Regions from separate parts of the Aliikangiella maris genome, predicted to be linked through region 3. Evidence: riboswitches for the same ligand, from Rfam matches in the RefSeq annotation. Region 3 holds a riboswitch; each other region holds the start of a gene.
What was found. A riboswitch is a leader RNA that binds a small molecule or an ion and turns the genes downstream of it on or off. The one in region 3 is predicted to bind cobalamin.

Region 1 (10,398 bases), on a different contig from region 3:
TTCCGTTTATTATTGGTATTGTTATGATTTTTTGGAATAGTAAAAATCCATTAGGTTGGGTTTTATCAGGATTTAGTCTGATTGCTCTTATTGTTGGCATTATCGTTAATATCCGTATGACACTGGCACCAATGAGCGCGTTTGATATGATTGTATTAATTGTATTGATGGCTGGTGGTGCAGGGTTATTTTTTAGTTCGCTGAGAAGTTACGATAATTAATTTTACGGTTATTTTACTTTTTCAATAGTTATCGGAAGGATTGCAGCAATTAAATACAACTGAATCGAAAAGCATTAATCGATTCAGTTGCTAAAATAAAGCATAGTTGTCAAACACTAGAGGTATAAAAAAATATTATCAAAACACTGAATCAAGCTACATCACAAAATTAAAGCTTGCTGATTCTCTCTTTTTTAGTTTTAAATTTTTGCTGTCTTTTCAATTGGATTTTTTTTCAGCCATTCGTGAGCTTCCTGTTCCAGTCTTAATATATCTTCATGTTCTAAATCAACTCTTATATTTAAGCGATTGGTTAGACCTTCTTTCGAGCCTCTTTCGTCAGCAATTTTAAACCAATAATAAGCACGCTTTCTGTCTTTAGCCTGGCCCAGGCCATTGTTGTATAAAATACCTAGTGCATTAGCCGCGTCGGCATAACCATTTTTTATTGATTTTAAAAACCATTGTTGGGCTTTTTGATAATTCTGCATATCGCTTTGGTATATTACGCCTAACATATATTGAGCAAAAGCATTGTTAGCTTCAGCGGCTTGTTTGGCGTATTTTAGAGCTAGTTTGAGATTTTTAGGGATGTCTTTTCCTTGATAATAAATATTTGCTAGACGTGCCATAGCGGGATAGTGGTTTTGCGCCGCAGACTGTTGATACCACTCCGCCGCACGGCGTGTATTCTGGTTTACAAAAATTCCTTCTTCGTACAAAAAGCCCATTGTTTGCTGTGCTAGCGGTTCATTTTGCTTGGCTGCCTTTAAAGACCATTGATAGGTTAACGAATTGCTTGGATTTGTTCCCCAACCCCAATAATACATTAGGCCCAATTTGGCCTGTGCTGTCACATTGCCTTGTTCAGCAAGCAATGTATAAAGTTCAAATGCTGTTTCATATTCTTGTTGCTCGTATGCCTTGTTTGCTTTTTGTAAATCATCGGCATAAGTCTCTGGTGTTACCAATAGAAAACAGATGAAAAGAAAGTGCAGATATTGTCGGTTTTTCATTGCAAACTCCAGTATTAATCAATGTTGAATATTTATGACTTGAGTATGGTAAAAATACCCATTTTAGAGGATTGGTTAACTTATACAAGTTCTAATTTTGTGCGGTACTTAAAAGTAAATTTGGTAATTTTTACTGGTACTACCGTTGAATATTTCGGGTTTTGTTATTTTTACGACACATAGTGTATGGTAAAATAAGAATCAGTCTCAGGTGCTAGTGTCATTGAGTATTAGATGGATTTTACTCAAGTAAAATTAAGTCAAGCTAGGTAAAATTGAGCTAGGTAAGTCAAGCGGCTGGATTTGATTTGTTGAACTTTAAATAGATTGAATTCTAATAGACGTAGATTTAACTAACACTAATTAAAGGTGCGTATTAAAGTCATCAAATACTTTAATTGCGATATATAGTTGTTAGTTTTTGGCTGCATGGTAATTGGCTAAATTGTTTTGGCTAAACAGTTACTCAAATGACACAGATAATCGGGAAGCTGGTGTTAAATCCAGCACTGTCCCCGCAACGGTGATGTAATCTATTCAATAGATAACAGGTGATTACAGGAAATACTTGTAAATTATTGCAAGGCTTAACCTCCCTAGATTGCTCTTTTTAAGAGAATAGGGCATTTTTGCTAATAAATCATCATGTATTTTTATTGAACGATTCTAAGTCCGGAGACCGGCCTTTGGCTAACTTATTTTTCAGGCGGGGTGTCCTGTAGTAATGCTGTATTAAAACTCAAGCGTTATATTTACTTTAACAATATGAGCTTTGAGTTTGATTGAACGAGTAATTATATTGAACGAGTTTTTTTACTCGCTCAATTATTTTACAACCGTTTGATTTTTGCTGCATGGGGGGCTCGTGTTTCTCTATTAAATCAGGAGAATCATAATGAACCAATTTGATGATTTTATGGTTTGTTTAAAATCAATGCTCGCAGTGTTTTTATTAATTATCTTAACTGTCATTGTTTTATTCTAAAAGCTGGTATACCTTGCATTTTCAGGCTTTATCTGACAACACAGAAAATTACTATTTATAATAACTAATCAACAATAATAAAATAATTGATTCGCTATATGGAGCAACTCCCTGTTTTATACTCATTTCGTCGTTGCCCTTATGCAATACGAACACGTATGGTTTTATTTTATTGCCACATACCAGTTGAGCTGCGAGAGGTTGTGTTAAAAAACAAACCACCACAAATGATGGCTGTTTCACCCAAAGGCACCGTTCCTGTTTTGCTATTGGGGAGTGGTGAAGTAATCGATGAAAGTTACCAGATTATTCTGTGGGCTTTACAACAAGTCAAAGATGAGTCGTTGTTTTATTCAAAATCTCAAAAACAACAAAATAAAATACAACAGTGGATTGAACAAAACGATACCGTGTTTAAATCTTGGCTAGATAAATATAAGTATGCAGTACGCTTTCCTGAGGCATCCGAAAGCTTTTATCGACAACAGGCTGAAGTGTTCTTGATAAAACTCGAAAATAGCTTAGCACAACATGCATATATTATAGATGACCAACTTTCTTTAGCCGATATAATGATAGCGCCTTTTATCAGACAGTTTGCTTATGTCAACATTGATTGGTTTAAAGATAGTCAATATGTAAAATTGAACCAATGGCTGTTTGATATTTTAAAATCACCAATATTTACTTCGGTTATGTCAAAATATCAACCTTGGAAAACGGGAGATGAGGCAACAATTTTTCCTGCTTAAACCACAAACGTTGCTATTTAATTACAATAATTACGTCTGTTATTTTGTTGCTTTCTGCAATATGATAGTTAAATTGACTTTAAAATAACGGGATAATAACGTGGCAAAATTAACGCAATTTTTAGGCTTGGTTTTCTTTTTTTTATTTTTTTCATCGTCAGTTTTTTCTAAAAATAATCAGTATGAAAATGATAAGCAAATTATCATTGATAATATTTTTTCGATGTGGAAAGCCGTCGAACAAGGAGATCTTGATAACTATATAAAGTATTTTCATAAAGACTATACGCTATTTGGTGAAGGAGATGCCTATTTGCGTAAAGGTAAAAGTAATGAGAAAGTTGATATTGGAGATTATTTGAAAAGAGCCAAAAATGTACGCACGATGATGCACCATCCTGAAGTAATTATTCGTGGTGATACTGCATGGATTACCTACTATTGGAGTGACTCAGGGTATATGAATAATCAACGCTTTACTTCAAGAGGAAAATCAACCCGCATTTTTGTCAAAGAGAATGGTCAATGGTTGTGTATCCACTCTCATTTTACTGAGCAGGCATAATAGAATAAATATTATTAATAGAAAATTATTAATAGAAAATTGTTGGCAAACTCGTCTGTTAACTGATTGACGGTTTGCCGAACATCTTTGAGTAATAATGCTCACTATTCAAAAAAAATTTATCGATAAGTCAATTATTGGATTAATTTTTTTAATTATTCGGTTAGAGCTTTTCGGCAATTAATGCTTCTAGTTTGATTTGATCTGCTGCAAATTGCCGAATCCCTTCTGCGGTTTTTTCTGTTGCCATTGCATCTTCATTCATTAACCAACGAAACTCACTTTCTGACAGTTGTGCTGGTCTATTTTGATGCTCAGTCTTAGGGGTTAATTGGCGTACGACAGCGGCATTACTGGTGGTCAACTCGTTCATAAGCGCAGGGCTAATGGTAAGTCTATCACACCCGGCTAACGCTAATATCTCACCAATATTACGAAAACTGGCACCCATAACAATAGTTGGGTAATTCATTTGCTTATAATATTGGTAGATTTGTGTAACTGACTTAACGCCTGGATCTTCTGTTGCACTATAGTCTGATTTGCCGGTCGCTTTTTTGTACCAATCAAGTATTCGTCCAACAAATGGTGAAATTAAATAGACACCCGCTTCAGCGCAGGCTCTGGCCTGAGCAAAACTAAATAGCAAAGTTAAGTTACAGTGAATACCTTGTTTTTCTAAAATTTCAGCAGCACGAATTCCTTCCCAGGTTGAGGCAATCTTAATTAATATTCTCGACTTATCAATTCCAAGTGTGTCATAAAGTTCGATCAGTTTCTGCGCTTTCTCTACCGTTTGTTCGGTGTTAAAAGAGAGTCTTGCGTCTACTTCAGTGGAAACTTTTCCCGGTATGAGTGAAAGAATTTTTTGGCCGATTAAAACACTTAAATAATCAGCAGCTTCGATAATTTGCTGTGATTTTTCAGTAGACTGTTGCTTGGCATACTGAATAGCTGCGTTTACCGTTTCATCATAATCTGGTAGAACGGCGGCTTTTAATAGTAACGAAGGATTAGTGGTTGCGTCTTCTGGGGCGAAATCTGCAATGGCATTAAAGTCACCTGTATCTGCAACAACAGTTGTCATGCTTTTAAGTTGTTCAAGCTGATTAGGCATTTCTCTACCTTATTTCTGGTAATCAAATGAATAAATCGACAATAGAGTGGATTGAATGCAGAGTCAATAGAGATTTATGACGGAATGATAAAACTTTAATTAATGTTAATAAGACTAGTCGCTATTATTGTTTGACAAGATAAACAATGATGTATGGCTCCCTAAAGTGAATGCTTTAAGGAGCCAAAGAGTGATTATTCGGCGATTAAATCGAATTCGTCACGCAAGATCTGAATAATTTCAGCTCGAGGATTTTCTGATAAGGTTAATTTTTTACCGATAATTTTTTCGGCAATATCTAAATAGGTATTAGAAACATCCATAATCGCTGATTCTGGCAGTGCATTTTCTTTGGCTAAAGCACTGCGTTCGGCCATACGATCTTTATTGAGTAAAATATCTGGGTCAGGGAAATGATTAAGTAAAAACTGTCTGAAGTTTTCTTTTGATTTTTCAACGATTTTTCCTTCACGTTGAGAAGGGCCATCCCAAATTCGTGATGAATCAGGCGTGCCTACTTCGTCCATATAAATCAACTTTTCATTACCGTTTTTGTCGTTAACATACCCAAATTCAAATTTGGTATCGACAAATACTTGATCGATTTTAGCTAACTCATCGCTGATAACATCAAAACCTTCTTTTAATAGTTTTTCATATAAATCAATATCAGCAGGCTTAGAGAAATTAAATGCCTGGTAATTATCTTCGATATTTTGACGAGTAATATTGACATCATCCTGGGCGGGAACACCCGGAATACCCTCTAAAATACCTTTGGTGGAGGGGGTGATGAGTAATTCAGGCAGTTTCTGGTCTTTTTGCAGATCATTCGCAATTTTTATTCCGCAAAACTCACGTTCGCCTTTGGCGTAAGCTCGCCACATAGAACCTGTGATGTATTGTCTTGCGATTGCTTCAATCATAAGTGGTTTAGCTTTTTGTACAATCCAGACAAATGGATGCGGAATTTCTAGAATATGGCTGTCTGCTAAACCATTTTGCTTAAACAAACTAAACCAGTGATTTGAAATAGCATTTAGCGCTGCACCTTTTCCAGGTACACCGTTCAAGCCGCCTTCACCGTGCCAGATACAATCAAATGCAGAAATTCGATCACTAATCACCATGATGGCAAGTGGTGCGTCTGGTGCGACATCATAATTTCGTTGTTCAATTAGTCGACGACTGTTATCTTCTGTTAACCAGTATACAGAGCGAACTTTACCACTGTGGATCGGCGCATCAGTTCGGATTGGTAAATCATTATTAACGGCCAATACTTTGTCAGCAAGACTCATATCAAACTGTCCTCTTTATTTGTAAAACTTTAAGGGTAGTCTAAAAAATCAAGCATAATCTGCCCAGAGCCCAATTTGCTGTATTCTTATACAGTGTAAAAATGGGGATTTCTTAGACGCAGGATTATAGCAGAACTGCTTTTAGCCGCCAGTAGTTTAGTTTTTGACAATATATCGACGAAGTTTTTGTTTGATTGAATCAAGGTGATGATTAAGTTAAATGTGAGAAAAGTTGATTTGTGAGATAAATGTTAGAAGTATATTTAGAAATAGACTGTATATATTTTAAAGTCAATGTTAATAAAATAGGTAAATAATACCTGCAAATAAATGCGTGAGCCGGTTTAATTTAGACAAAACATCAGTTAGTTTAGTTAGTCCTGTCAATCGGTCGGTGTCTTTATTTAGCGCTGCCGATTGTGGTCATACATACGAGGTAAATGTGATAAATTCTGGTGTATTGATAAGCGCATTTCATACCAGTAAATGTTGTTTAAATTCTATTCGTTCTAGCTTCAATGTTATTTTTCTTTCTAGTAGTTTGCTCGTGAGTGGGCAAGCATTAAGCACATCGGATATTGAGACACTACCTGATCAATTTAAGCAAAGCCAAATTCAACAAAGCCAAATTGAACAAAGCCAAATTGAACAAAATGACGCTAAACAAAGTCAGTCTAGACTGAGTCAGCCCCCAGAATTTGATTTGCAACTGTCTAATCAAGTTTCAAAACCCGACAATGTCATACAGATTATTTCCTCGCGCCATCAGCAGCAAAGTATATTAAATACCCAGTTAGTTACCTTGGATGAGACCATCAGCTTACCTTCATCTATGGTTGAAATGGCGCTTGCTGAGCCTGGGCTTGCGGTTAATGGACAGCCTGGACTTTTTCAGACACTAAGCATTCGGGGTATGGCCAGACAACGCATTCAGGTATTTGTTGAGGGGATGCAAATTACTTCGGAACGACGCGCTGGTATCGCTGCTTCGTTTATTGATCCGGGATTACTCAGTGGTATTGAAATCACTCAAGGGCCGGCATCAACCTATTATGGAAGTGGTGCGATTGGAGGCACCCTACATTTAAATTTACGACGCCAGTCTCATCCTTGGTTAATTTCTGGCTATGACGGTGATGGACATGAATTGATGACCGCTTTGGGCGCTGGTGGTGACAATTATTCAGTCGGTATTGCTTATCGCAATAGGCAGAATGGACGAACTGCCGATGACCAGGTTAAGTATGATCAGTTTGCGCAGCATAATGTATATTTTACTCGGCAGTTTAATTTCGAACAGTTCGATATTGATTGGTTATTGATACAAAGTGAAGCCGATAATATTGGTAAAGATAACTTACGCTATCCCAGTCGAATTACTCGTTATCCCCACGAAGAACATTGGTTGTCACGGTTAACTTTATCGCAGTCTTCGGGTTGGCAGGCGCAAATTTATTTTCACGATCAGCAATTAATAACGGAAGATTTGCGTCCTGAAAAGCGCATGAATCGCGTGATAAATCAGTCGTTAGATAGTGGGCTGAGTGTAGAAAAACAGTGGCAATGGGCTGAGTTTAACGGTCAATACGGAATTGATTACTTTGCGCGGCGAAATGTCGAGAGTGTTGAAACTGAAATATCATTGATCGATCAGCAACAAACACGTTTTCAGTCACTGATTGATGGTCGTGCCGATGAGTCTGCTATGTTTTTTATGGTAAATAAATCGGCTTTCGATTGGCTTTGGCATGTTGGTTTAAGAGCAAACTATCTTGTGCAATCTGCTCAGTTAAGTGAAAAGATTACAGATAATTATACGACTTACTTTTTTGGAGCTGAGAAACAAATTGATAAATGGAATTTGAGGCTAAATTATGGCACAGGATTTCGCTTTGCAAGCTTGTCAGAAAGGTTATTTGATGGCTCTACTGGACAAGGTCAAAACTTGGGAAACCCGCTGCTGATACCGGAAAAATCTCGTTCGCTGGATGTAGCAGTAAATTATAAATATCAGCAATTTAATATTGATGCCATATGGTTTAAAACAACCGTCGATGACTTGATTGAAAGAGTTTCAATTGATGATGAGCGAAGAACTTTTCGTAATTTAACGCAAGGTAAAGTTAGCGGATGGCAATATCAACTGGACTACGAGCTAAATGACTTTTGGCAGATTGCTCTGTCGGGGCAATCTATTCGCGGGAACAATCAATTGAATTTACCTTTAGCTGATATTCCTCCCGATCGGCATCGTTTGTCATTGGCTTATCATCCGCAAAATTGGTCGTTAAACTTGAGTTATATATATCGTTTGGCCAAAAATGAGGCTGGCGACGGTGAGCGTCCTTTATCCCGCGCAAACTTGTTAGATATGAAGTTTAATTATCAAATTTCCCCTTTGTGGCAGTTACAAATTTCGGCGGAAAATTTACTCGATGAAAGATATTATCATTCTGCAGATGATTTAAGTACTTATGCGGTTGGCCGACATTATGGTATGGCTGTTAAATATTATTTATAGTTTTTTTGTCATTAATTCATGTTACAGGCAGTAAACGCTGATAATATTTTATCTTATTTTATCTTTAAAAGATTATCAGCGTTGGTTTATACCTAATACGTTTATTCAACACAAAAACTAAACGGCAACGATCACTCGTATAGCCTGAAGTTTTAAATAGGTATTGCGCAAATATTTTTCTAAAATTTGAGTTTGTGACTTAACAAACTTGATTTCTTCTTCCCGAATATTGGGATTCTTTTTACGTAAGGAAATCAGTCGATTTAATTCTTCTGCTTGCATGTGCTGCATTTTTTCAACGACCGAATCGAGTGTCTTATCGGCTTGCTGTTGGGCTTTTTTCTCTGCTAATTCAAGCATTTTTCTGAACGATTTAGACTCACTCTTTAGTGCTTGTCGTGAAGCATTTTTAGGAATTTTATGACATTGTTTACTTAAGTTTTCGTGCGATACTTTATCAGCCAGATTGTTGCCTTTAATATCGGTTAATACACGAAACATTTTATAAGGTAAAAAACGCTGTGCCTGCAAATAACGCGGTGCGACACATTCAATATCATACAGCACTTCCATGAGTAATGTGCCAGCTTTGATGGCTTTATTTTTTAAAATACAGACACTGGCATTGCCTTTTTCTTCTGACAGTACCAGTTCAATTGCGCCAGTTACCATGGGGTGTTCCCAAGAAAGAAACTGCATATCATCTCGGGATAATGCTATTTGTCGATCATAGGTTGCGGTAATACCATCTTCTGGTAACCCCGGAAACATACCAATAAACATATGGTCACCCGGTTGAATGATATAAGACTTCAGCGAGTGATCCTCAAATTGGATGCCGTATCGGTCCCAGCAGGATTCTAAAAACTTTTGTGGTGTTAAACAATCTCTTTCGGCCACTCGCTCGATTAATTGATTTGCAGTCGTTTCATTATAAGAGGCAAGTTCAAGTAGTTTATCACGTCCAGATTCTAGCGCTTTATTAATATCACTGGTCACTGCTTGAGTCTGTTCAATGAGTGCTTGCTGCTTGGTTTGATCAGTAAAATCGATAATTGCAGCAAACAACTGTGATTGTGTTTTTTTGAATATAGCATTACCAGCAGCATTAGTTTTTTCAAAAGCGTTCATTCCTTGGTGATACCAATTAAAAATCACTTCTTGTGCCGATTGCTGCATATAAGGCACATGAATTTCAATATCTTGTTTTTGACCAATTCGATCAAGTCGGCCAATGCGCTGTTCGAGTAAATCAGGATTTGCTGGCAGATCCATTAATACCAGTTTATGGCTAAATTGAAAGTTTCGACCTTCACTTCCAATTTCAGAACAAAACAAAGCTTGAGCACCATCTTCCATGTCAGCAAAGTGCGCAGCAGCTCGGTCTCGACTGATTATGTCCATATCTTCATGAAAGGTACAACAATTAATACCCAGTTTAAATCGGCAGTGCAAATCGAGAGCGATGGCGGTATCTTTATGCGCGCAAATGATGAGAATTTTTTCGTTTAAGTTGCTTTTTAAAAAATCTTTAAGCCACTCAACTCGAGGGTCAAACTGTGTCCATGATTCGTTGCGCTCTTGTGTTTCAGGGTGTAAAAGTTGATTAACGGTTGCTTCTTGCGAGTCACTGCTATCTGGTTGATATTCCGCACAGCTAGCAAGCGGATGAGCAAATACTTTGCGTTGAGGAAAGCCTTTTATATTTTTACGTGTGTTGCGGTAGAGCACCCGCCCGGTGCCATTTCGATCAAGTAATTCTTTAAGAATGTCTTCGCGGTTTTCTTCGCTGATAGCTAAATCATCAATGTGTGTCGCGATTTGAGCTTTTAAAGAATCATCCCAAACGGCTTTATCGTTAAGTTCCGTAACCAGTTCTGCAATTGGTTGATAGGCTTGTTGCTCTTCAATAAATGACTG
Region 2 (10,398 bases), on a different contig from region 3:
CCAAACTCTCCAGTTCCTTCTGCTACCGCAATAAACGCCCCTGGTTGTCTGCCTGAGACAATAGCGATTGATTTAACGCCATGTTTTAACGAAGCTAATGCCTCTTCAACTTTGGGGATCATTCCGCCTTGAATAATGCCTTTGGCTATTAACTCATGAGCCTGCGAAGGGTTGACCGTTTGAATACGAGTTTCCGGCTTATGTAAGTCTTCAAACACTGCACCTATAGCCGTCGTTAACAGCAGCAAATCTGCATCGAGTGCTTCGGCGATTTTGGTGACTGTGGTATCTGCATTAATATTAAATATTTTGCCTGTATCGGAAACCCCAAGTGTCGCGATAACAGGAATAATATTTTGTGTTAACAGACCATTTAATAAACTGACGTTAACCTGAGTAATGTCTCCCACTTCACCAAAATCAATAGGGCCCTGGTCTTCATGCCCAGAGACTAGCGTCGGGGGTCTTTTGGTGGCTCCAATTAAATGGCCTGATGCGCCGTGAAAGCCAAACGCTGGAAGGCCTGCGCCAAGCAATGCGCTGGTAAGATTAACATTAACTTCTCCGGCAATTGCCTGTTTTACAACGACTAAATCTTCGCTGGAAGTAATCCGACGTCCACCTATTTTGTTTGGTGTTAAACCATGAAGTTGCTGTAAGGCATTAACTTGGGGGCCACCACCATGCAATACAACGATTTGCCAATTGTTGTTAAACAAGTCGGCAATGTTACTGCATAATCCGGTTAGCTCCTGAGGGTCGAGTAATACATCTCCGCCCACTTTGATGACGGCAACTGGTTGTGATTTTTGCATTTTTGTCTCCTGATAAAATCTGGTCTTATCCGAAATAAAGGGATTAAGGCCATAATCCAGGGTTATCCAGTCCAAAGTGGGCTGGTTTGCCTGTCATCAGGTTAAAACTTTGAATTGCTTGTCCCGCACCACCTTTAATTAAATTATCAATGGCACTGGTAATGCATAATGTTCGGCTATTGGTATCTTCATCTATGCGAGTATCTATGCCAATTTCAACTCGGGCTGTACCACTAACTGCCGCAACTTCTGCTGGTGCGCCGGCTGGGCGAACGGTTGTTAGTTTGTGATTGGCATAATACTTTTCATAAATTGCTTGAATAGTGGTTTGATCATGTTCGGCCGGCAAGTCAATTTGTGAAACGGCCAGAATGCCGCGAACTAATGGTGCAGAAACCGGAACAAAGTCTAGCGAGATTGATTGAGCGCCTGCCTGCTTTAACGTTTGTACGATCTCTGCGCGGTGCTGATGATGTAATATTTTATAAGCTTTTAAATTATTAACTCTAACGGCATGGTGAGTGCCTGCTTGCGGTTTAACGCCTGAACCGGAAGAGCCCGTCATGGCAACAGTACGTATATTCGCGTTGGTTAACAGGTTGGCGTCGGCCAAAGGTAATAATCCCATTGCAATGCCTGTGGCAAAACAACCTGGACTGGCAACGTGTTTTGCTGATTTTATGGCTTCGCTGTTTAACTCCGGCATACCGTAAACGAAAGTGCCCAATCGTTCCGGGCATGGATGCTGAGGCGCATAGTCGCGCGTATAGTCTTCCAAGTTTTGTAATCGAAAGTCACCAGATAAATCGATAATTCTAACGTTAAGATCAAAAAGTTCCATCGCAACTTTGGCTGTGATGATATGTGGCATGGCCAAGAATACAATGTCTGCGCCATGTGCACATTCTTGCGGGCTAATGTCTTGCAGTTTGATGTGGTCATATCCGGGTAGATTACGGTGAACTTGACTAACCGAACTACCAATGTAATCTTTACTTGAAATTCTTAGTAATTCGACATCTTCACGTACCAGAATATGTCTTAGGATTTCTGCTGCGCCATAACCCGCGCCACCAATAATTGAAACTTTTACTTTACTCATGATTAAATTCCTACCTAAAGCTCGTTAATCGTAATGAAGCTTTGTTAAACTTCAGATGATTACTGCGTCAGAAAGTAATCGGTTTGAATGAATATGATTACTTGCCGTCATTCCCGCAGCCTTCGCTCCACCAAGAGTAATTTGATGTGAACCTATCAACAGGTAACTTATAATTGCTCAATTTAAATTACCGCTAAGAAAATAAGTTGAACAAATTGACAGTACCAAATTTGTGGACATGCTTTGACTATTTGATTTAACAAAACCACATAAGAGGAACTCAATTATTGAAAACCAATTAAGGTGGCTCAGCCTTACCGCTTAAGTATGGCAATGCCTTTCACATTCTACTCACTTTCTCAAGCAGAATTATGCCTAAAGCGCAAGCAAGTTGCCATGCTTATCAGAAAATTTAATCAAACTGCAAAAGAGTGTGCAGACAAACCATTAAAACGCTATGCTCAATAAATAAGGCTGCTCAATCATAACAATTGATTCGATGAGTCTTGTTGTGACTAAATTCACAAGTTGGCTAATTGATTATGTTAACCTTGCGATCAGAAATGAATCAGTACCATTCACTTGAGTTTGATTATAACTAGAGCTTTAACGGTTGGTTAAAGTATCACTTATTGTCACTGTTAATAGGCTAAACCGCAGGAAGGCTTGTGCTAATCAATTGATTACGATTGGGTTTTTATTGATTAGGATGTTTGCCTTGGCCCGTTACCATTAAAAGGTTGCTGATATTTTATCGCACAGTTGAGTTTCATACGCCCGATGGCCGGTTACGGTATAAAGTCAAACAAGGTGCTGTTACTTTTTAACTTTGTTCAAGTAGAAATAATATTATCATGTATTATTTCATCAACTTTGATTAAAATCATGCCTGCATTAATTAAGGTTATTCATTTAGATTAAATGGTAAGGAAGGCTATTAACATTTATATCTAAAATTTATTATTTGCATGACTATTTACATATATTAATTCTATTATTAAATTGAGAAACGTTGTGGATGGATTGTTTATATGCAGTTAGTACCGGTTTTAGAAATTCGTCACGGAAAATGTGTTCATACTTTGCCGAAAAAAAATTCAACTGAGCAGATTGTTAAAGAAAATCTTCTAGAAGTGGTTGAGCGTTTGGTAGACAGTGGGATAACCCGTTTTCATATTGTTGATGTTGATGCCATCGCATCTGGTGAGCCAGAAAATGTTGATCTGATTGAAAAAATAAAAATTCGTTACCCAACCATTCAGCTGCAATTAATTGGTGGTATCAATAGCGTTGATGCGGCCTTTGTATGGATTGATGCCGGGGTTGATTATCTGGTATTAAACAGTAAATCAGTTAAGCGCAAAAACTTGTTGGATGATATTTGTTTGAGCTTTCCTAACAAAGTATTAGTTGAGCTGGACTGCTGTCAGTTTAAACAACAAGGCGATGCTATTTTGGAATTATTGCAAAGACTGGATGAAGATGGTGTCGCTGGTATTGTTATGACGGATATCGGTGCGACAACGCAAATTGTAAAGCAAAATATTATTTCTATTTGTGATCTTATTCGCCACGTTGAGTTACCTATTTTTATTAACGGTGGCATTGAAAATACCCAAGATGTGGCATTTTATTTATCACCTGAAGTTGCCCGAGTTGATGGCATACTGATTAGTAAAGTGCTTTATTCAAATGCTTTTTCGCTTACCGATGCAAACGAGGTAATCAAAACTCATCAACTATCAACTGATTGAAATTTACTCAATTAATTTGTTTCGTTATCTTATTAACTTTATCGAATAAAACAAGCTGGTTATTGCGGATTGTTTAATCAATTATTTTTGCAAAATCAAACCAAAAAAGGAAAAGTGGCATTGAGTTTGATTGATGAGCATGCTGATTTGGCACCTTGATTGGCTACTTTGAATCAATGATTTGAGCCGGAGTTTTAAATCGGCAGTTTGACTCGAATGAATATTAGTGTAATCGTCTTAACTATTTTTTGACAGGTAAATTGATGGTTATTAATTTACCTGTCACATTATAATGCTTACCAGGAATGTGGCAGAGCTTTATGAATGATAATTTTATTATCTTCTTGAGAGATATACCCACCAGCACGCAAATCTTTTAAAATTCTCGCAACCATTTCTCGTGAGGCACCGACTCGGCTGGCAATATTTTGCTGAGTCAATTTCTCATTGATTACTCTGATACCATCAACTTCTTCTGAAAGGTTTAAAAAAGTTACAGCTATACGGCGGTAAACATCCATTAAGCCTAATTTTCTAATGGTTTCTGTTGCTTCAATCAAACGTGTTGATAAGTTTTCAATCAAATTGAGTGCAAACTCTGGATAGCAGGTTAGGCATCGTCTGAAATCCGTTTCGGGCATAATACCCAGTCGGGAATCTTCCAATGTGACAACTGATGCAGTGCGGGGAATTGATTTAATCAAGCCCAATTCACCAAAGAAATCTCCTGCTTCATGAATATTCACAATAATTTCTTTACCGCTATCATCATCCAGGTAAATTTTTACTCTACCCTCTAGCAAAAAATATAAGCTATGAGAGTCATCACCTTCCGTAACTATTTGGGTTTTCTTGGGGAAACTACGGCTATGAATATGCGATAAAATGTCTTCAACGGTATTTTTGTCTAAATTATTAAATAGCTCAAAATTTCTCAACTGTAACATTTAGGGGTCTCGTCACTTCAAAATTTGGGTATAGTGTACGCTAAAAAGCTGGATAATTTACTCAAAAGCATGTAAATATTACACAAAAAAAGAATAAAGTAATAACCAATTTGTGGATGTGTCTTAAATTATAATTATTACAAGCTCAAATTGGTTTTTTAAAATGTGAGTTCATCATTAGACATTACATATGTTTTGTCACCTACTAAGGAAATTGCTTGCGGTTTTTACAGAATTTATGGTACATCTTTTTCCTTTTATTCACTAGCCTGCTGCCTTATTCCGCTAGTGCTGAAGGGGTTCGAGAGTTTGCCAGTCAGAAGAATGTATATGTGACCGAATGGTCCAAATTAAAACATCGGGCTGAGTTGGGCGATCCAGAAGCATTATTTGTTTTAGGTAATTTCTATTTTGATCCACCTAAAGGTAATGGTTTTCGGCGTAACTATAAAAAAGCATCCGAGTTTTATTTTCAGGCAAGTTTACGAGATTATGCTGCAGCACAATATAATATCGCATTAATGCTGCACCAAGGACTTGGATTTAAAAAAGATATTCTTGAATCTTATGTGTGGTTTTTTCTTGCATCAACCAACACCAGTCCAGTGGCTAAACATATCAATACAAAAACTGGTGTTATTGTACAGCAACTCGAACAGCAACTTTCATCGACCGAATTGGTTGAAGCCAAAGAAAGAATTAAACACTACCAAAAAATCATTAAGTCCAAACGATTTCGTGATGCCAAAATGCCCGAGCATCACTAATTATCAAACCAGTTAAACATTAAATCTGTTTTGTATTAGTTGTTTGCCAATTAACGTTTAATCAGTTCACCAAGTCAGTTCAAAAATTATCGTTTAACGCCAGGTTTATGTAGTAAAACGATTAAAATATTAGCGCCTATTATTAATCCTGCCCCAATTATTTTATTACTGGTTAATGGCTCGTTTAAAAAGACAAAACTTAACACCACTGCAATTGGTACATAAGCATAATAAATAATGGCAGTGATATTCGTTGGCAGTTCTGTACTGGCTTTTATCCATAAGGTATGTGCAAGCAATGTACTGACTATCCCTAATACGGCTAAACTTAACCAGTCTGCACTGGATAAGTTAAAGTCAGCTTTTGGCAGCAACAAGAGGAATATAATCAAGGCGACAAAAAATTGCGCGAATGCGCGAATGTTGGTTTTTAAGTGTGGAATTTTCCGATTAATTAACGGCAAGCAGGCGTATAAAAAGCCACTGATAATGGCAAAAATAAATCCATTGGATTGCGTTGGCGCGAGACTTTCTGGTGGCGAGGTAATTAACATACCGGTAAAAGATAAGACAATTGCGAAAATGTCAGTAATATTGAGTTTCTGGCGGTTAATAATAAAATCGAGTATCAGCAAATGGACGCCAAAAGTTGCGACACCAATTGAAGCCAACGATGCACCAGCCTGTTTTATACCGGTAAAGTAAGTTAGCCAATGAGCAGCAAAAATGACCCCGAGTAAAATTAACCACATTATTTCCTTGGTCTTTAGCCTGATCTTTTGCTGTTGGAACAGTAATATGATGCCAATGCCTAGTGCGCCAATTGATAGGCGAATCAGACCTATGGTTATTTCATTGGCAGAAGTCCAACGAATAAGCACCGGTACAATACTCATTGAGAGCATGGCAATACTGGCGATTAGAAGCAAGCGGCGAAATGCGGGATTATTCTGCATACTGGATTTTCAATTGCTGATACAAAAGCGTAATCCGCTGAGTTAATCGGTTTCGTTGAGTGAATGCAAGTAGCAAAAAGTTATAGCGTGTACAAAAAATATTTTACTTGAGTTTCGCGATTATGAAAAAGTACTTAATTGACAAATAACATAATATAAAAGTCACTATGGTCAACCTACTTGAGCGTTAACCATAATGATTGTCGATAATAAATTCTGTATCTCATTTGCTGGCTGAAAACAACTATTCAGTGAAAGCTTTCTAAAGATTACTTACTGATTTTAAAATTTGTTCACCCCAACCAAGTAATTGATCGTTTTTAAAAACCAGTGGTGTGGTTTCATCAATAGTGGTGTCACCGTCGTCATGTTTGCGCTGAGTGCGGTAGTACAATATTCGATACTCATCATTGCCTTTGGTATAAGCTTCTGAAAACTCGGGCGCACCTAATTGATCTAAAACTGACTTTCGACTCGATTGCATAGGGAGCTGACTGATAATTTGTCGGTTTTCTCGTTGTCTTTCTTCCCAACTGGAATGGTGGCCGTCATCATCATAGCGTTCACCAACAATAATACATCCTGATAACGAAGAAATTAAAAATAAACTGGCTAATAGATGAGCAAAATATTTCATAAAGAAAACCTCCAAAAATTTATCATTATTACAGTGGAAAACAATTCAACAACTCTTTTCCTAAATCGACAGTAAAAGCAGAAATCGTGCCAATAAAAATAACTCAATTTCATATGAATTTGGGTCGATTTATAGAGTTTTTAGTGAGTTTGACTAATTTTAAGAGTAAAGCTGACTAAAAAGTAAGTAAAACTTGTATTTTTAGCCAATAGCTAAATAATGCCGACATCAACCCGCCACAAATATTTTTGCAAGATGCTTGTACAAATAAACGAAACACACTATATTGTGTTCTAAGTTAAATTGATTCATATATATAGTGTTGAAGTCGGTTTGACTAACGAAACAGGGGAAGTTGGTGAAATTCCAACACTGTCGCGCAACGGTGATAAGTTGATCGATTTTTTATGAGAAAAGTCCGTCATACTTTTAGTCCGATTACCTGTCATGTACTCTACTGCCTCGCGTCAAGGTTGGTTTGAAGTTGTTCTAAAGATCGTTTAGACAGAGACGGCTAAAAACTTATTTAGAAAAGCTAGTTAATTTAAAACAAGGTAGTTTAAAAATAAAAGCATCTTAAATAAGCGTATTTTAAGCAAGACCGTTTAGCAGAAAACTGTTTAATAAAAGCTGCGATCAGAATCTTTACAAACTTACAAACGCGAGCATTCATTCAAGTGAGGAATATATGCTCGAACAAACTGCGGAATGTGATTCAGATAAACAAACTGAATTAACCGCGCACTTAGCTAATAAAGAAAACGTTGTCAGTCAAGATAATAAGGCGACTTTTCTGTCGCCCACTCATAGTACCAATCAACGGCAAGATGATGTTTCTTATACAGTGATTCGGCGCAATGGTCAAAAAACACCATTTGACCGACAAAAAATTATTGTTGCAATGACCAAGGCATTTTTAGCTGTTGAAGGTAAAGAAGCGGTTGTCTCCAAACGTATTCACCAAATTGTCGAATCACTCGGAAAAGAAGTCTATAGCGCATTGATTCGGCGTATTCCTGCCAATGGTGTACTTCATATTGAGGACATTCAAGATCAGGTTGAATTAGCGCTAATGCGATCTGGTGAGCATAAAGTTGCGCGTGCTTATGTGCTTTATCGCGAAGCACATGCGAAAAAGCGGGGGAATGATTTAACAGCAGAAAATATATCCACTATTCCTGTCGTACACGTCATTGGTCTAGATGGACAGCAACAGCCCATTAATTGGGAAAACGTTTGTCATTTGGTTAATTGGGCTGTTCACAATATGACGGATGTCAGTGCTGAGCCAATATTAAAACAAACGGCAGAAAGTCTTTATGAAGGTATTCATTTAAAAGATCTCTATCAGTTGTTGTTACTGGCAGCACGAAACTTGATTGATCAAGAGCCAAATTATAGTCAGGTGGCGGCTAGATTACTGCTCGCACAGCTCTACACTCAAGCACATAATGGGCTTGGGTTAATGGATTTAAAAGGACTAGATTTATTACCGTTTGATGTTAAAAAGTTAACCGGTACATTAGTGGAGCCAGAGAGTTATAGAAATTATTTTGCAAGCTATATTCAGCAAGCTGCCAAGCTAAAACTATTAGATGAAGAATTGACCCGCTTCGACTTAAAAAAGCTTGCCGACGCATTGCAACCAGAAAGAGATTTACTGTTTAGTTATCTTGGTTTGCAAACACTATATGACCGATATTTTATTCACTCTGCGAGTGTGCGTCTTGAGTTACCTCAGGCTTTTTTTATGCGAGTTGCTATGGGATTAGCAATTAATGAAATTGATCGAGAAAGTAAAGCGATCGAATTTTACCAGTTGTTAAGCGCTTTTGATTTTATGAGTTCAACGCCAACACTGTTTAATTCGGGGACATTAAGACCTCAGCTTTCTTCCTGTTATCTCACCTCAGTGCCTGATGATTTATCCGATATTTATAGTGCACTTCGCGATAATGCCTTGTTGTCTAAGTATGCGGGAGGGCTGGGTAATGATTGGACGCAAGTTAGAGGGATGAATGCATTGATCAATGGTACAAATGGCCGATCACAAGGTGTAATTCCATTTTTAAAAGTTGCCAATGATAGCGCAATAGCTGTAAATCAAGGTGGGAAACGAAAAGGTGCGGTATGTGCTTACTTAGAAAGTTGGCACATCGATATTGAAGATTTTCTCGATTTAAGAAAAAACACTGGCGATGATCGACGACGTGCACATGATATGAATACGGCTAACTGGATACCTGATTTATTTATGGAAAGAGTCGTTGAGGAAGGTGACTGGACATTATTTTCTCCTGATGAAGTGCCCGATTTACATGAAAAATTTGGTAAAGAATTTCGTGATGCTTATTTAGGTTATGAACGGCAAGCAGAAACTGGTCAATTAAAAAATGTCAAAACAATAAAGGCCGTTGATCTGTGGCGCAAAATGTTGGGAATGCTTTTTGAAACGGGTCATCCTTGGATGACTTTTAAAGACCCATGCAATATACGATACACTAACCAGCATGTTGGTGTAGTACATAGTTCTAATCTTTGTACCGAAATCACTCTACATACGAATGAACAGGAAATTGCAGTCTGTAATTTAGGTTCAGTCAATTTGGCACAACACATTGACCATGGTGAGCTAAATATTGAAAAGCTGAAAAAGACCATTCGAACTGCAATGCGAATGTTAGATAATGTTATTGATTACAATTTCTATAGCGTTCCACAAGCTAGAGTATCTAATCTTAAACATCGGCCCGTCGGATTAGGAATCATGGGCTTTCAAGATGCATTGTTTCAAAAGAATCTTGCTTATGCCAGTCAACAAGCGGTTGACTTTGCCGATGCTTCGATGGAAATAATTAGTTATTTAGCGATAGAAGCATCTAGTGATTTAGCTGTTGAGCGTGGTGCTTATGCTACTTATCAAGGCTCATTGTGGAGTCAGGGAGTTTTACCTATTGATTCGATTAAAAATCTACAAGCCGAGCGTGGTAATTATTTTGATCAAGATACATCTACAACACTCAACTGGGACTCACTGAGAAAAAAAATACAGATGCAAGGAATGCGTAACAGTAATTGTTTGGCAATCGCACCTACAGCAACCATTTCAAATATTTGTGGAGTGTCTCAGTCTATTGAGCCCACGTATCAAAACTTGTATGTGAAATCGAATTTGTCAGGCGAATTTAGCTTGACCAATCCATACCTGGTTAAAGCACTCAAAGCGTTAAAAATTTGGGATTCGGTCATGGTGAATGACTTAAAATACTTTGACGGTTCACTACAGTCAATTGAGCGGATACCCGATGAAGTAAAAAGCTTATTTGCTACCGCATTTGAAATTGACTCGCGATGGTTAATTGAAGCCGCTTCGCGTCGACAAAAATGGCTCGATCAGGCACAAAGCCTAAATTTATATTT
Region 3 (10,398 bases):
TAACTAATGGATGCACAAGAAAAGCATAAAATTAAATCCCAAAAAATGAAAGAAAAAGTTGATGCCCGAGTTGCTCAAGCACAAATTGAAAAAGGGCTTTTATTGGTCATTACCGGCAATGGTAAAGGTAAATCAACTTCGGGATTTGGCACTGTTGTTCGTTGTGTTGGGCATGGTTATAAAGCAGCGGTTGTGCAGTTTATTAAAGGTAAGTGGGAAAGTGGTGAGCGTAATTTACTTGAGCAATATGGTGTGCCATTTGCGGTGATGGGAACGGGGTTTACCTGGAACACACAAGATAGGGCTGGCGATATTGAAGCGGCAACCCGCGTTTGGCAACAAGCAAAAGCGTTTTTAGCCGATCCGCAATATCACTTGGTATTACTTGATGAGTTAACTTATATGCTCGGTTATGACTATCTAGATAAAGAAGAGGTTTTATCGGCATTAAAAAATCGTCCAGAAAATCAGTCAGTGATTGTAACCGGTCGAGGCGCGATTCGTGAATTAAGAGATATGGCTGATACCGTCAGTGAAATTAAAGAAGAAAAGCATGCTTTTAAAGCGGGTATAAAAGCGCGTAAAGGAGTCGACTGGTGAGTCTTAAACGATTTGGGTTTGCATGTTTTTTATACTGTGTTGGGGTTGTTTCAATTTCCTGTCATGGAGAATCCAAAAGCCTTTCTGATAAGGTACACGAGAAAGCTGGCGAGCAAGCGTTGAATCAGTCTTCACCCAAAAAGGTTGAACGAATTATTGCGCTTTCACCACATTCAGTTGAAATGTTATTTGCCATAGGTGCTGGTGACAAGATAGTCGGTACGGTTGAATATGCCGACTATCCAAAGGCAGCGCAAAATATTTTGCGTATTGGTAGTTATGCCGGAGTACAAATTGAGCAAGTGGTAAAGCTAAAACCTGATTTGATTATTGCCTGGAAAGGCGGAAACAAATTAAGTGATTTAAGAAAACTGGCATCGCTCGGATTTAATATTTTTTATACGCACCCTAAGCAAATAGATGGCATTTTCATTGATATGAAATTATTGGGTGAAAAAATTGGTCATCAGCAACAGGCTGCCCAAGTCATCAATAAAATAAAAAAACAATATCAGCAAATTACGGAAAAATATGCTGAAAAAAGACCGGTTAAAGTTTTTTATCAGCTTTGGCATGACCCTCTACGTACCGTTGGCCCGGGAAGCTGGGTTGAGTCGTTGCTTGAAGATTGTCATGGTCAAAATGTTTTTTCAGATGCTGAAAATGAATATCCGGTAATTGATTTTGAAAGTATTTTAGCTCGAGACCCTGAAGTGATTATTGTCCCTCATCACTCTGGAAATGTGGGCGCTAAAAAACAAATTTGGCAAAACTGGAAGAATATACAGGCGATTAAAAATGATCATTTCACGGTGATTGATGGTGATTTACTGCACCGTTTCGGGCCGCGGGCTGTTGAAGGCTTAGCCCAGCTATGTCATGCCATTGATCAGGCTCGTTAGTTGATGGGTATCTCGCCTATTTAAAAATAAAAAGGTTATTGAAAATGAAAAGAATTGTCGTTAAATGTTTAATTATTATCAACATTTAGTGTCACAAGGATAGAATGATTAAGTAAAAGGAATTTTTGGTTGATTAAGCGGCTTATCGAACGATAGCCATCTTCGGAAGTCAGTGAGATTCTGACGCTGCCCCCGCAACGGTAATGTTTGAAAATTGAGTTGAGGTAGAGTGATGCTCGACCGATTAAATTTTTAGCTAAGCCCGATACAAGCTTAATCCATTTTTTAGGGTGAGGAATAAACCTCAAATTTTTAAGTAGCGCGGCGGGCGTTACTGTTATACGGGTAAACAGAGAATGAAAAAACAATTTTTACTGCGAGCAACCGTTCTGGCAATCGCATCTTCCGGGAGTCTAGCAACAATTGCTGATGACGCTGTAGAGAGTCAATCACAGGATGAAAAAATCGTTGTTACTGCCAATCGAATCCAGCAAGATATTAATGACACTTTAACTGATGTTGAAATTATTACTCGTGCTGATATCGAAAAAATTCAACCTCGCTCGTTAATTGATTTATTGGTTAATGTATCTGGACTTGATTCGGTTCAAAAAGGGGGACATGCCCAAGATTCATCTTTATTTGTGCGTGGAGCCAATTCAAATCAAGTGCTGGTATTAATTGATGGCGTACGTGTCGGTTCTGCCACCTTGGGCGAAAAATCAATTTCTAATATACCAATGGCACAAGTCGAACGGGTTGAAATTGTCAAAGGTCCGCGCGCGGCCATTTGGGGAAGTGATGCAATTGGTGGTGTCATTCAAATATTTACTCGTCGCTATTTATCGAGTGAATCCCGTATAGGTGTTACTATGGGGAGTAATGACTCAGCCGAAGTTGATGTTGCACTAGGTTTTGGTGATGAGACGCTTAATAACACCGTGACTTACAGCCACAAAAAATCAGATGGCTTTGATGTGCGTATTGATGATGAAAATGATGATGACGGTTTTAAAAACGATTCAATTGCAATGCGCGGTAGTTATCAAAAAAGTGAGCATCACACATTTGATTGGGTTGCGCAGGTTGATAAAGGCCAATATGATTTTGATACCAGTTATTTGGGGAATCAATCGCATTATAAAAATCATTTTTGGAATTTAAGATATCTTTATCATACTAACGAATGGAATCATCAATTGGCCTGGTCGGTTAATCGAGATAGATTTTACTCGGTTGGTAATGGGGTAACGCGAGCTACTGCTGGTAACTATGAAACACGCCGTGAACAATATAACTATTTAACCCGCCATCAGATCAATCAAGAGTTTTCATTTAGCGGCGGTATTGAATGGCTATTAGATGATATTCGGCATACAACCAGTGACTATGCGTTAAAACAGCGAGAGTCGAAAAGTGCGCAAATAGGCTTTAACTATATTGGTGAGCTATGGTTGGCTGATTTAGCGGTACGTTATGATGATATTCAGCGAGTTAATAGTGAAACCAGTGTGAATTTTGGCATCGGTTTTCGCATCGCCGATAACCATTTGCTTAGCATCAATTACGCCGAAGGCTTTAAAGCGCCTACTTTTAATGATTTATATTATCCTTACGGGGGTAATCCTGAATTGAATTTTGAGCTATCTGACAATATCGAACTGGTATATAAAGGCGATATTTTCGGTGGACGCTTAACGGTTAGTGTTTATGAGTCAGAAATTGAAAATTTGATTCAGTGGACACCCGATAGTGAAGGCGCGTGGACACCACAAAATGTTGGGGAAGCTGAAATTTCTGGTGTTGATTTGACCTATAAATTAACACACGGGAATTGGTCACATCAATTGACTGCCAGTCACACAAAAGCAGAAAATACCACTACCAAGCAACAATTATTAAGACGAGCTAAAGAACAGGCGGGTTATCAGTTGAGTTATGCTGAGCAACAGTTGGATTGGTTTGCACAAATTCAATATGTTGGCGAACGTCCTGATAATGATTTCCAGACCTATAGTCCGATGATGCTTGACAGCTATGTTCGCCTGAATTTAGGGGTTGCTTATGAATTGAATACTAATTGGAAATTCCAGTTAAAAGTCAATGATGCATTAGATGAAGCGCCTACTCAGGTATCGGGATATTATCCGGTTGAACGCGAGTTTTATTTTACTGTGAGCTATCAAACGAATTAGTGATTATTGCTGATCGTTTTTGCTTTTTGTTTGTGCTTTAAACTTAGAGCCTTGCCAATTTGATAGTTGGTAGGGTTCTAGGGGATGTTAAATCTAATCAAATTAAAACCGGTAATACCGCTGAAAGGTTTATTGTGAAAATCATTCTTGCGCGCCACGGCGAAACTCAATGGAATAAACTTAAGAAACTTCAAGGACGGCTCGATAGCCCATTGACGGATGAAGGGATTTTGCAAGCCCATTCGCTGGCAGAAAAATTAAAAACAGCTCAGGTAAAGTTAATTATTTCATCTCCGCTAAAACGGGCTGAACATACCGCACAGATCTGTGAAAAAGTTCTTAATGTTGAACGACAACTTGATGCTCAATTAGTTGAGCGGGATTTCGGTTTGTGGCAGGCTGAGTATTTTTCGGAATTAAAAAGTGAAAAATATTTTACAGATGTTTTTTACAAGGTTAATCATCAGGGACCGCCTGATGGAGAAACTGGAATTGCTTGTGCGCAAAGAATTCAACAAGCGTTACTCAACATTGCAAGAACGCAATTGAATGGTATAAAAAGTCATCTGCCTTTATCTAATCGAAGATTGTCTAATCAATTGCAATCTAACGAATTGCCTGTAGAGGGTTGCCTGTTAGTGATTACACATGGAGATGCAATTCGTTGTTTACTTTCTCTGTTAAGCGTACAAGGTCAGGTTGATGCTTATAGCCAGTATGGTAATGGAAAAACTTTTCCATTGTATTATCATGCTGAACTTGATGAGCTTCAAGTTTTGGTTGAATAAAAGCGAGCTTCAACTTGAATGATTGGTTATTAACAAGCCTGGTTTTAATCGGTGCATATGCGATCGACCGTTTGTTTGGTGAACCGGGACGATTTCACCCATTAGTCGGCTTTGGCAATCTTGCTGCACGACTTGAGCGGCAACTGAATAAAAACTTATTTTCTGTACAAACTAGTCGCTTGTTTGGCGCACTGGCATGGGGAGTGATGGTTTTGCCTTTACCTCTAGGTCTTTGGTGGTGGCAAAACCATTGGTTAGGGTGGCCTAATATGGTCGTATGGTGCGATTTATTTCTCGTTTATATTTGTCTGGGTAATCAGAGTCTACGGCAGCATGCATACGCAATTTATCAGCCTTTAACAACGGGGGATATTCAATCAGCTCGCCAAGCTGTACAAATGATAGTGAGTCGGCGTACTGATAGCATGGATGAGTCTCAAATCAATCGTGCCACGGTTGAATCGGTTTTAGAAAATGGTCATGATGCGGTAATTGCCACTTTATTTTGGTACATGATTGGTGGTGCGCCTTTGGTGGTTTTACATCGTCTGGTCAATACTTTAGATGCCATGTGGGGTTATAAAAACGCACGATTTACTCACTTTGGTTGGCTGGCAGCAAAATCTGATGACTGGTTAGGATGGCTGTCGGCAAAAGTGACCGGTGTTTTGTATTGGTTGAGCCAATCCTGGCATCCTCCCTTGGGATGGCAAATGTTAAAAACAGCACTTTATCAAAGTCGTCAATATAAAAGTTTAAATGGTGGTTGGGTGATGGCCATAGGTGCGTTTGTGCTTCAGATAAAACTGGGTGGAAAGGCGCAGTACGAACAACAATGGTTTGTTTCGGTTGAGCTCGGCGAAGGGGAGCCACCAACCGCTCAACACATTGTGCGTGCGGTTAGCTTGGTCAATCGCGCCTTTATGCTTTTCGTTAGCGGGATAGCAATTATTGGCATGATAGAATGGATAGCTGCCAGATAGTGCCTATCAAATCATTGTTTTTATGCTAAATAATGTAATCAGTTATTTTTTAGTAAGTCTGTTTTTAAGTAAGTCCGTTTGTAAGTGAGTCTATGAAAGAAATTACGCTACCTGTTGTTCATGGAGGTCAGTTGAGCCAAGTGGCAGCAAAATTTGGACTGGATGACCAAGGTTGGCTGGATTTATCAACCGGTATTAGTCCAATTAGCTATCCGGTGCCAGAAGTTCCTGTCGAATATTGGCAAAAGTTACCTCATGTCAGTGAGCAGCTGCTGCAACTGGCACAAAGCTATTATCGAGCGGATAATGTGCTGATTAGTCACGGTTCGCAAAGTATTATTCAGTGTTTACCTAAAATTATACAGACTGATTTAACTTTCAACTCAGTGCTTGACGGTAAGCAACCGTTGCGAGTGTGGATTCCTGCCTCGGGTTATCGTGAGCATCGATATTGTTGGCAAAAGCAGCAAGCGAGTATTATTGAATACCAACAACTACCTTTGAATACACAAATAAAGACGGGTGATATTGTGGTTGTCATAAACCCAAATAATCCAACGGGAGAATTATATCAACCGTCGTTCATTCATCAGTTGGCACAGCAATTGGCGCAAAAACAAGGCTGGCTGATTATTGATGAAGCCTTTATGGATGTTTGTGCACCCGAATACTGGTATCGGCCTGCTCAACTAATGACAAGATGCATTGTGTTGCGCTCGACAGGTAAGTTTTTTGGGTTGGCAGGTATTAGAGCGGGATGTGTCATTGCCAATGATAACCTGCTAACTCAAATCGCTACAGAACTTGGACCCTGGCATGTGAATGGCGTAGCCCTTTGGGCAATGGAACAGGCATTGGCCGACACTCAGTGGCAACTTGCTCAGCGCCAGCGGCTTGCTCAATATGCCAATGCGCTACTCACTATGTTAACTCGGCATTTCCCTGGTGAAAAAATATCAGGGACGGACTTATTTAAAACGGTTTATCTAGCAAATTCGCAAGACTGCTTTGAGCAACTTTGTCAGCAAAAAGTTTATGTGCGATTGTGTGATGAAAAGAATGCCTTACGCTTTGGTATTCCCTTGCCTGATGATCTGGACAGGCTGGACCAAGCCTTATTACAGCTTAAAGCGTATCACTAAAAGACAAGTGAGAATCGATGAGTTAAAGTCGATAAACTGAAATCGATAAGTTAAATCATTGAATGTTAATATATGAAAATAAAATGATAAAAAATATAGCATTAAAGTTTGCAACCTATGTTGTGGTTGATGATTTCTCGTGTGAAAAACTTTAACCTTTAACTGCATCTTTAGAATTAGAGAAAGAGCAATGAAAGTATTAGATTACCAATGGCTATCTGAAAAAGGTCTGAATTTGCAGGCATTACTCGATCTTGATTCAATACCAACTGATATTTATCAGACCTTAAAGTCGCCAACTTACGAGCTTGCCGATTATCAACAAATTTTGATTATTGGTCATGCCGGGCGTTTATTGTGGCAACGCCTTCAACAAGCGGTTTCATCGCAAGCTCTTAATCCCTGGTGCCATCAACATCCTATCGATGAATACTCTCATCAAATGCTTGAACGGTTTTTAAACAATCATCAGGTGGAAGACTTTCAACTTATTTATCCTGGCGGTACATTTAGCGGGTTACAGCAATTAGGCAAGGTGATTGGTTGGCACCATAGTGCACCATTTCGTATTGGTATTAATCAGCAGTGGGGGAGCTGGTTTGCTTATCGTGCCGTGGCTTTAATGAAAGGGCGATACGATAAAAAAGGCTCAACTATCATGCCTTCACAAAACCATTCGCCTTGTGATACTTGTGAAACTAAAATCTGTATTCAGGCCTGTCCTGCTAATGCACTGCAAAATGATGCGCTTGACTTGACTCGTTGTCTAACTTATCGACAGCAGCCGGATTCACTATGTGCTGATCGCTGTATTGCTCGAATGAGCTGCCCCGTAGCGCCTGAACATCAATACGATATTTCACAAATCAACTATCATTATATTCAATCGCTACGATTTATTCGGCAGCACGACTAACTTGAGTGAAATGATTTTTAGTCGCTTTTAAGTCGACAATAAAAAAGTTAATCGGCTACTCTTTAAAAAAGGAGTCTGAGCGGCTATGATACGGTCAGATTTTTTTGCGTCATAATTAAGAGATAAAAATGCCAAAAGCAAGCGAATTAAAACGGGGAATGGCAGTCGAGTACAACGGTAAAATGTTGTTAGTGAAACATGTCGATGTGCATAGTCCAAGTGCCAGAGGCGCTGCGACCTTGTACAAAACACGCTTTAATGAAATTCCGTCGCACAGCAAGGTAGAGCATACCTTTAAAGGTGAAGATATGCTGACTCTGGTTGAGTTGAATCGTCGAGCGGTCAGTTTTTCTTATATAGACGGAGATGATTATATTTTTATGGATAGCGAAGATTTCACCCAATATGCATTTAAACTAGCTGATATCGAAGAAGAAATGCTGTTTATTAATGAATCGACAGAGGGACTGATAGTCTTGACCGTTGATGGTAAAACTGTTGGGCTTGAGCTTCCTCAATCTGTTGAAATGGAAATTACCGAGACTGATCCTTCAATTAAAGGTGCTTCGGCTTCTGCCAGAACAAAACCAGCCAGATTTGCTACAGGGCTGACAATTCAAGTACCTGAATATATCTCGCAAGGTGAAAAGGTTAAAATTAATACAGCTGAAAGAAAATTTATGGGGCGGGCGGATTAGTAAATATGGCTTTGGCGACAAGCACAATACCATTTATTCAAACTTTAAAAACGATTTCTGTTGCCGCGGACAATATTCAGATCCTGTCCACCACTAAAGACTTTAAGCAACAACTTTTATCTCTTATTCGAAGTGCACGCCAGCGTATTTATCTGGCGGCACTTTACCTTCAGGACGACGAAGCTGGTAGAGAAATATTAGAAGCCATTTATCAGGCAAAACAAGCAAACCCCCAATTAGATGTAAAAATATTTGTTGATTTTCTCCGTGCTCAACGAGGCTTAATGGGGCAGGCAAAAAGTATTGGCAATGTCAGGCTGTATCGCGAAATGGCGGAAAAATATTCACATTCTATCGATATTTTAGGTGTGCCGGTAAAAAGCAAAGAAGTTTTCGGTGTATTTCATTTAAAAGGTTTTATATTTGATAATACCTTACTTTACAGTGGCGCCAGTATTAATAATGTTTACCTGCACCAGGCTGAAAGATACCGCTATGATCGTTATCATTTAATAAAAAGTCCAATTCTTTGTAACAGCTTTGCTGAATTTTTAAAGCATGAAATTGCAGAGTTTTCTGCCGTAACCCCGCTTACCGGATATGATATTCCAGAGCGAAAAAAGTTACTGCCCATTATTAAGCGATTTAAAAAACTGTTGCGCGCCAGTCGTTATCATTTTGTTCCTTCGGTCGATTGTGCCGCCGAAGGTGAAGTGAGCTTAACGCCGTTACTAGGGTATGGTGGGCGTCGCAACCAATTAAATAATACCATTTTTGATATTATTCGTCAGACACAAAATCATTTGATTGTTTACACCCCATACTTTAATTTTCCTTTAAAAATTAATCGCGCCATTCGCGGGTTGTTACGTCGTGGTGTAAAAGTTGATATTGTCGTTGGTGATAAAACCGCTAATGATTTTTATATTGCTGAACCTGAGGCATTTAATAAAATTGGTATTGTCCCGTATGTTTATGAAATGAATTTACGACGATTTGTTAAAAAGAATCAGCGCTATATTGATAAAGGATTACTTAATTTAAATTTGTGGCTCGATAATGGAAATACATTTCACTTGAAGGGAATTTGTTCAGATTACCAAAGTTATTTAATTACCGGACACAACTTGAATCCTCGCGCTTGTAAACTCGATTTAGAAAATGGCGTGCTCATTCAAGATAATCAAAAGCTGCTTCAAGAAAAATTTGAAAACGAATTTGCAACTATTATTACTCATACAACGCAGATTAAGCATTTTGAAGAGATTGAAGATGTGAATGATTATCCGGAAGCGCCCAAAAAATTGATGCGCTCTGTTCGACGAGCCAAGCTCGATAGTATTTTAAATCGTTTGCTTTGATTTGAAATACTCACAATTAGAAAAATATTTTTATGGCGATAGCCTACTCTGTAAGCAGATCTAATCATAACCACCTGCACTTATCTAATTCTGAACCCGATTAAATATGTCAGGGTTTTCAGAATTAAAGACTTAACTTAAGATCGGCCTATAAAGCCTGAAAGGCTTGTTACAATTTTTTACGAACACTTGCACACTACACGGTAAAGGAATTAGAAAACGAAGCTATTGGAGCATCGATGAGTTCGTTGGTAAGAATGGTGTAAAGAGCTTGAATCTTATGATAGTGACCCGTATTAAATAAGAATAATAAATACTACTAATAGCAAAATAAATTATATTAGCTCAAATTCCATCTGACTGTTATCTTTTATAAATATAAAAATTTTTAAATTTAAGTTGTCCCGGTTCAGTTTATTTTGAATGATAAGAAGATTTTAACTCTGATTTATTTTACGCTCATAAAAGGAAATTAATATTTCCTTTTATGAGACAATTTAAATGAAATATAACAATAAATCTATTTTGTTGATTCTATTTTTAATGTTACATCTGAAGCCGCTTCTGCACCATAAATATCCAAGTACCAAGTTCCTGAATCAGGATAATTAAAAGTACAGAATTCATTACTACCAGTCTTATAAGGTCGGCAGTCAAATACTGAGCCTGTAGATTTTTGAGCTTTAGTTACATAAAGATCAGCATCGCCATTATTACCTGATATAGAAACCGTCATCGAAGCTAATCCAACAGGAAGCTTATAGGTATATCGCAACCATTTGCTTTTTGGCACGTTAATATTTTCTGCACTAG

Region 1: it holds a riboswitch for cobalamin, as region 3 does, so the genes downstream of both, ABVT42_RS07565 (glutathione S-transferase) here and ABVT42_RS14055 (TonB-dependent receptor domain-containing protein) in region 3, are expected to answer to the same signal.
Region 2: it holds a riboswitch for cobalamin, as region 3 does, so the genes downstream of both, ABVT42_RS15820 (ribonucleoside-diphosphate reductase subunit alpha) here and ABVT42_RS14055 (TonB-dependent receptor domain-containing protein) in region 3, are expected to answer to the same signal.

The regions. Positions count from the first base shown of each region.
Region 1 is NZ_JBFDAH010000006.1:173,717-184,114, reverse strand. It holds gene ABVT42_RS07575 (hypothetical protein) at 1-221, shown strand, start outside; gene ABVT42_RS07570 (tetratricopeptide repeat protein) at 422-1,237, opposite strand; cobalamin riboswitch at 1,679-1,939, shown strand; gene ABVT42_RS07565 (glutathione S-transferase) at 2,321-2,974, shown strand; gene ABVT42_RS07560 (YybH family protein) at 3,075-3,539, shown strand; gene tal (transaldolase) at 3,703-4,656, opposite strand; gene ABVT42_RS07550 (phosphoribosylaminoimidazolesuccinocarboxamide synthase) at 4,851-5,957, opposite strand; gene ABVT42_RS07545 (TonB-dependent receptor) at 6,400-8,478, shown strand; gene rapA (RNA polymerase-associated protein RapA) at 8,596-10,398, opposite strand, start outside.
Region 2 is NZ_JBFDAH010000019.1:48,836-59,233, reverse strand. It holds gene argB (acetylglutamate kinase) at 1-815, opposite strand, end outside; gene argC (N-acetyl-gamma-glutamyl-phosphate reductase) at 859-1,917, opposite strand; gene ABVT42_RS15845 (HisA/HisF-related TIM barrel protein) at 2,949-3,671, shown strand; gene ABVT42_RS15840 (Crp/Fnr family transcriptional regulator) at 3,968-4,618, opposite strand; gene ABVT42_RS15835 (tetratricopeptide repeat protein) at 4,837-5,385, shown strand; gene ABVT42_RS15830 (DMT family transporter) at 5,472-6,341, opposite strand; gene ABVT42_RS15825 (DUF3192 domain-containing protein) at 6,604-6,978, opposite strand; cobalamin riboswitch at 7,279-7,442, shown strand; gene ABVT42_RS15820 (ribonucleoside-diphosphate reductase subunit alpha) at 7,667-10,398, shown strand, end outside.
Region 3 is NZ_JBFDAH010000015.1:50,067-60,464, reverse strand. It holds gene cobO (cob(I)yrinic acid a,c-diamide adenosyltransferase) at 7-600, shown strand; gene ABVT42_RS14060 (cobalamin-binding protein) at 597-1,502, shown strand; cobalamin riboswitch at 1,621-1,793, shown strand; gene ABVT42_RS14055 (TonB-dependent receptor domain-containing protein) at 1,859-3,697, shown strand; gene ABVT42_RS14050 (histidine phosphatase family protein) at 3,832-4,485, shown strand; gene cbiB (adenosylcobinamide-phosphate synthase CbiB) at 4,500-5,468, shown strand; gene ABVT42_RS14040 (threonine-phosphate decarboxylase) at 5,561-6,610, shown strand; gene ABVT42_RS14035 (4Fe-4S dicluster domain-containing protein) at 6,801-7,526, shown strand; gene efpL (elongation factor P-like protein EfpL) at 7,655-8,224, shown strand; gene pssA (CDP-diacylglycerol--serine O-phosphatidyltransferase) at 8,230-9,585, shown strand; gene ABVT42_RS14020 (pre-peptidase C-terminal domain-containing protein) at 10,106-10,398, opposite strand, start outside.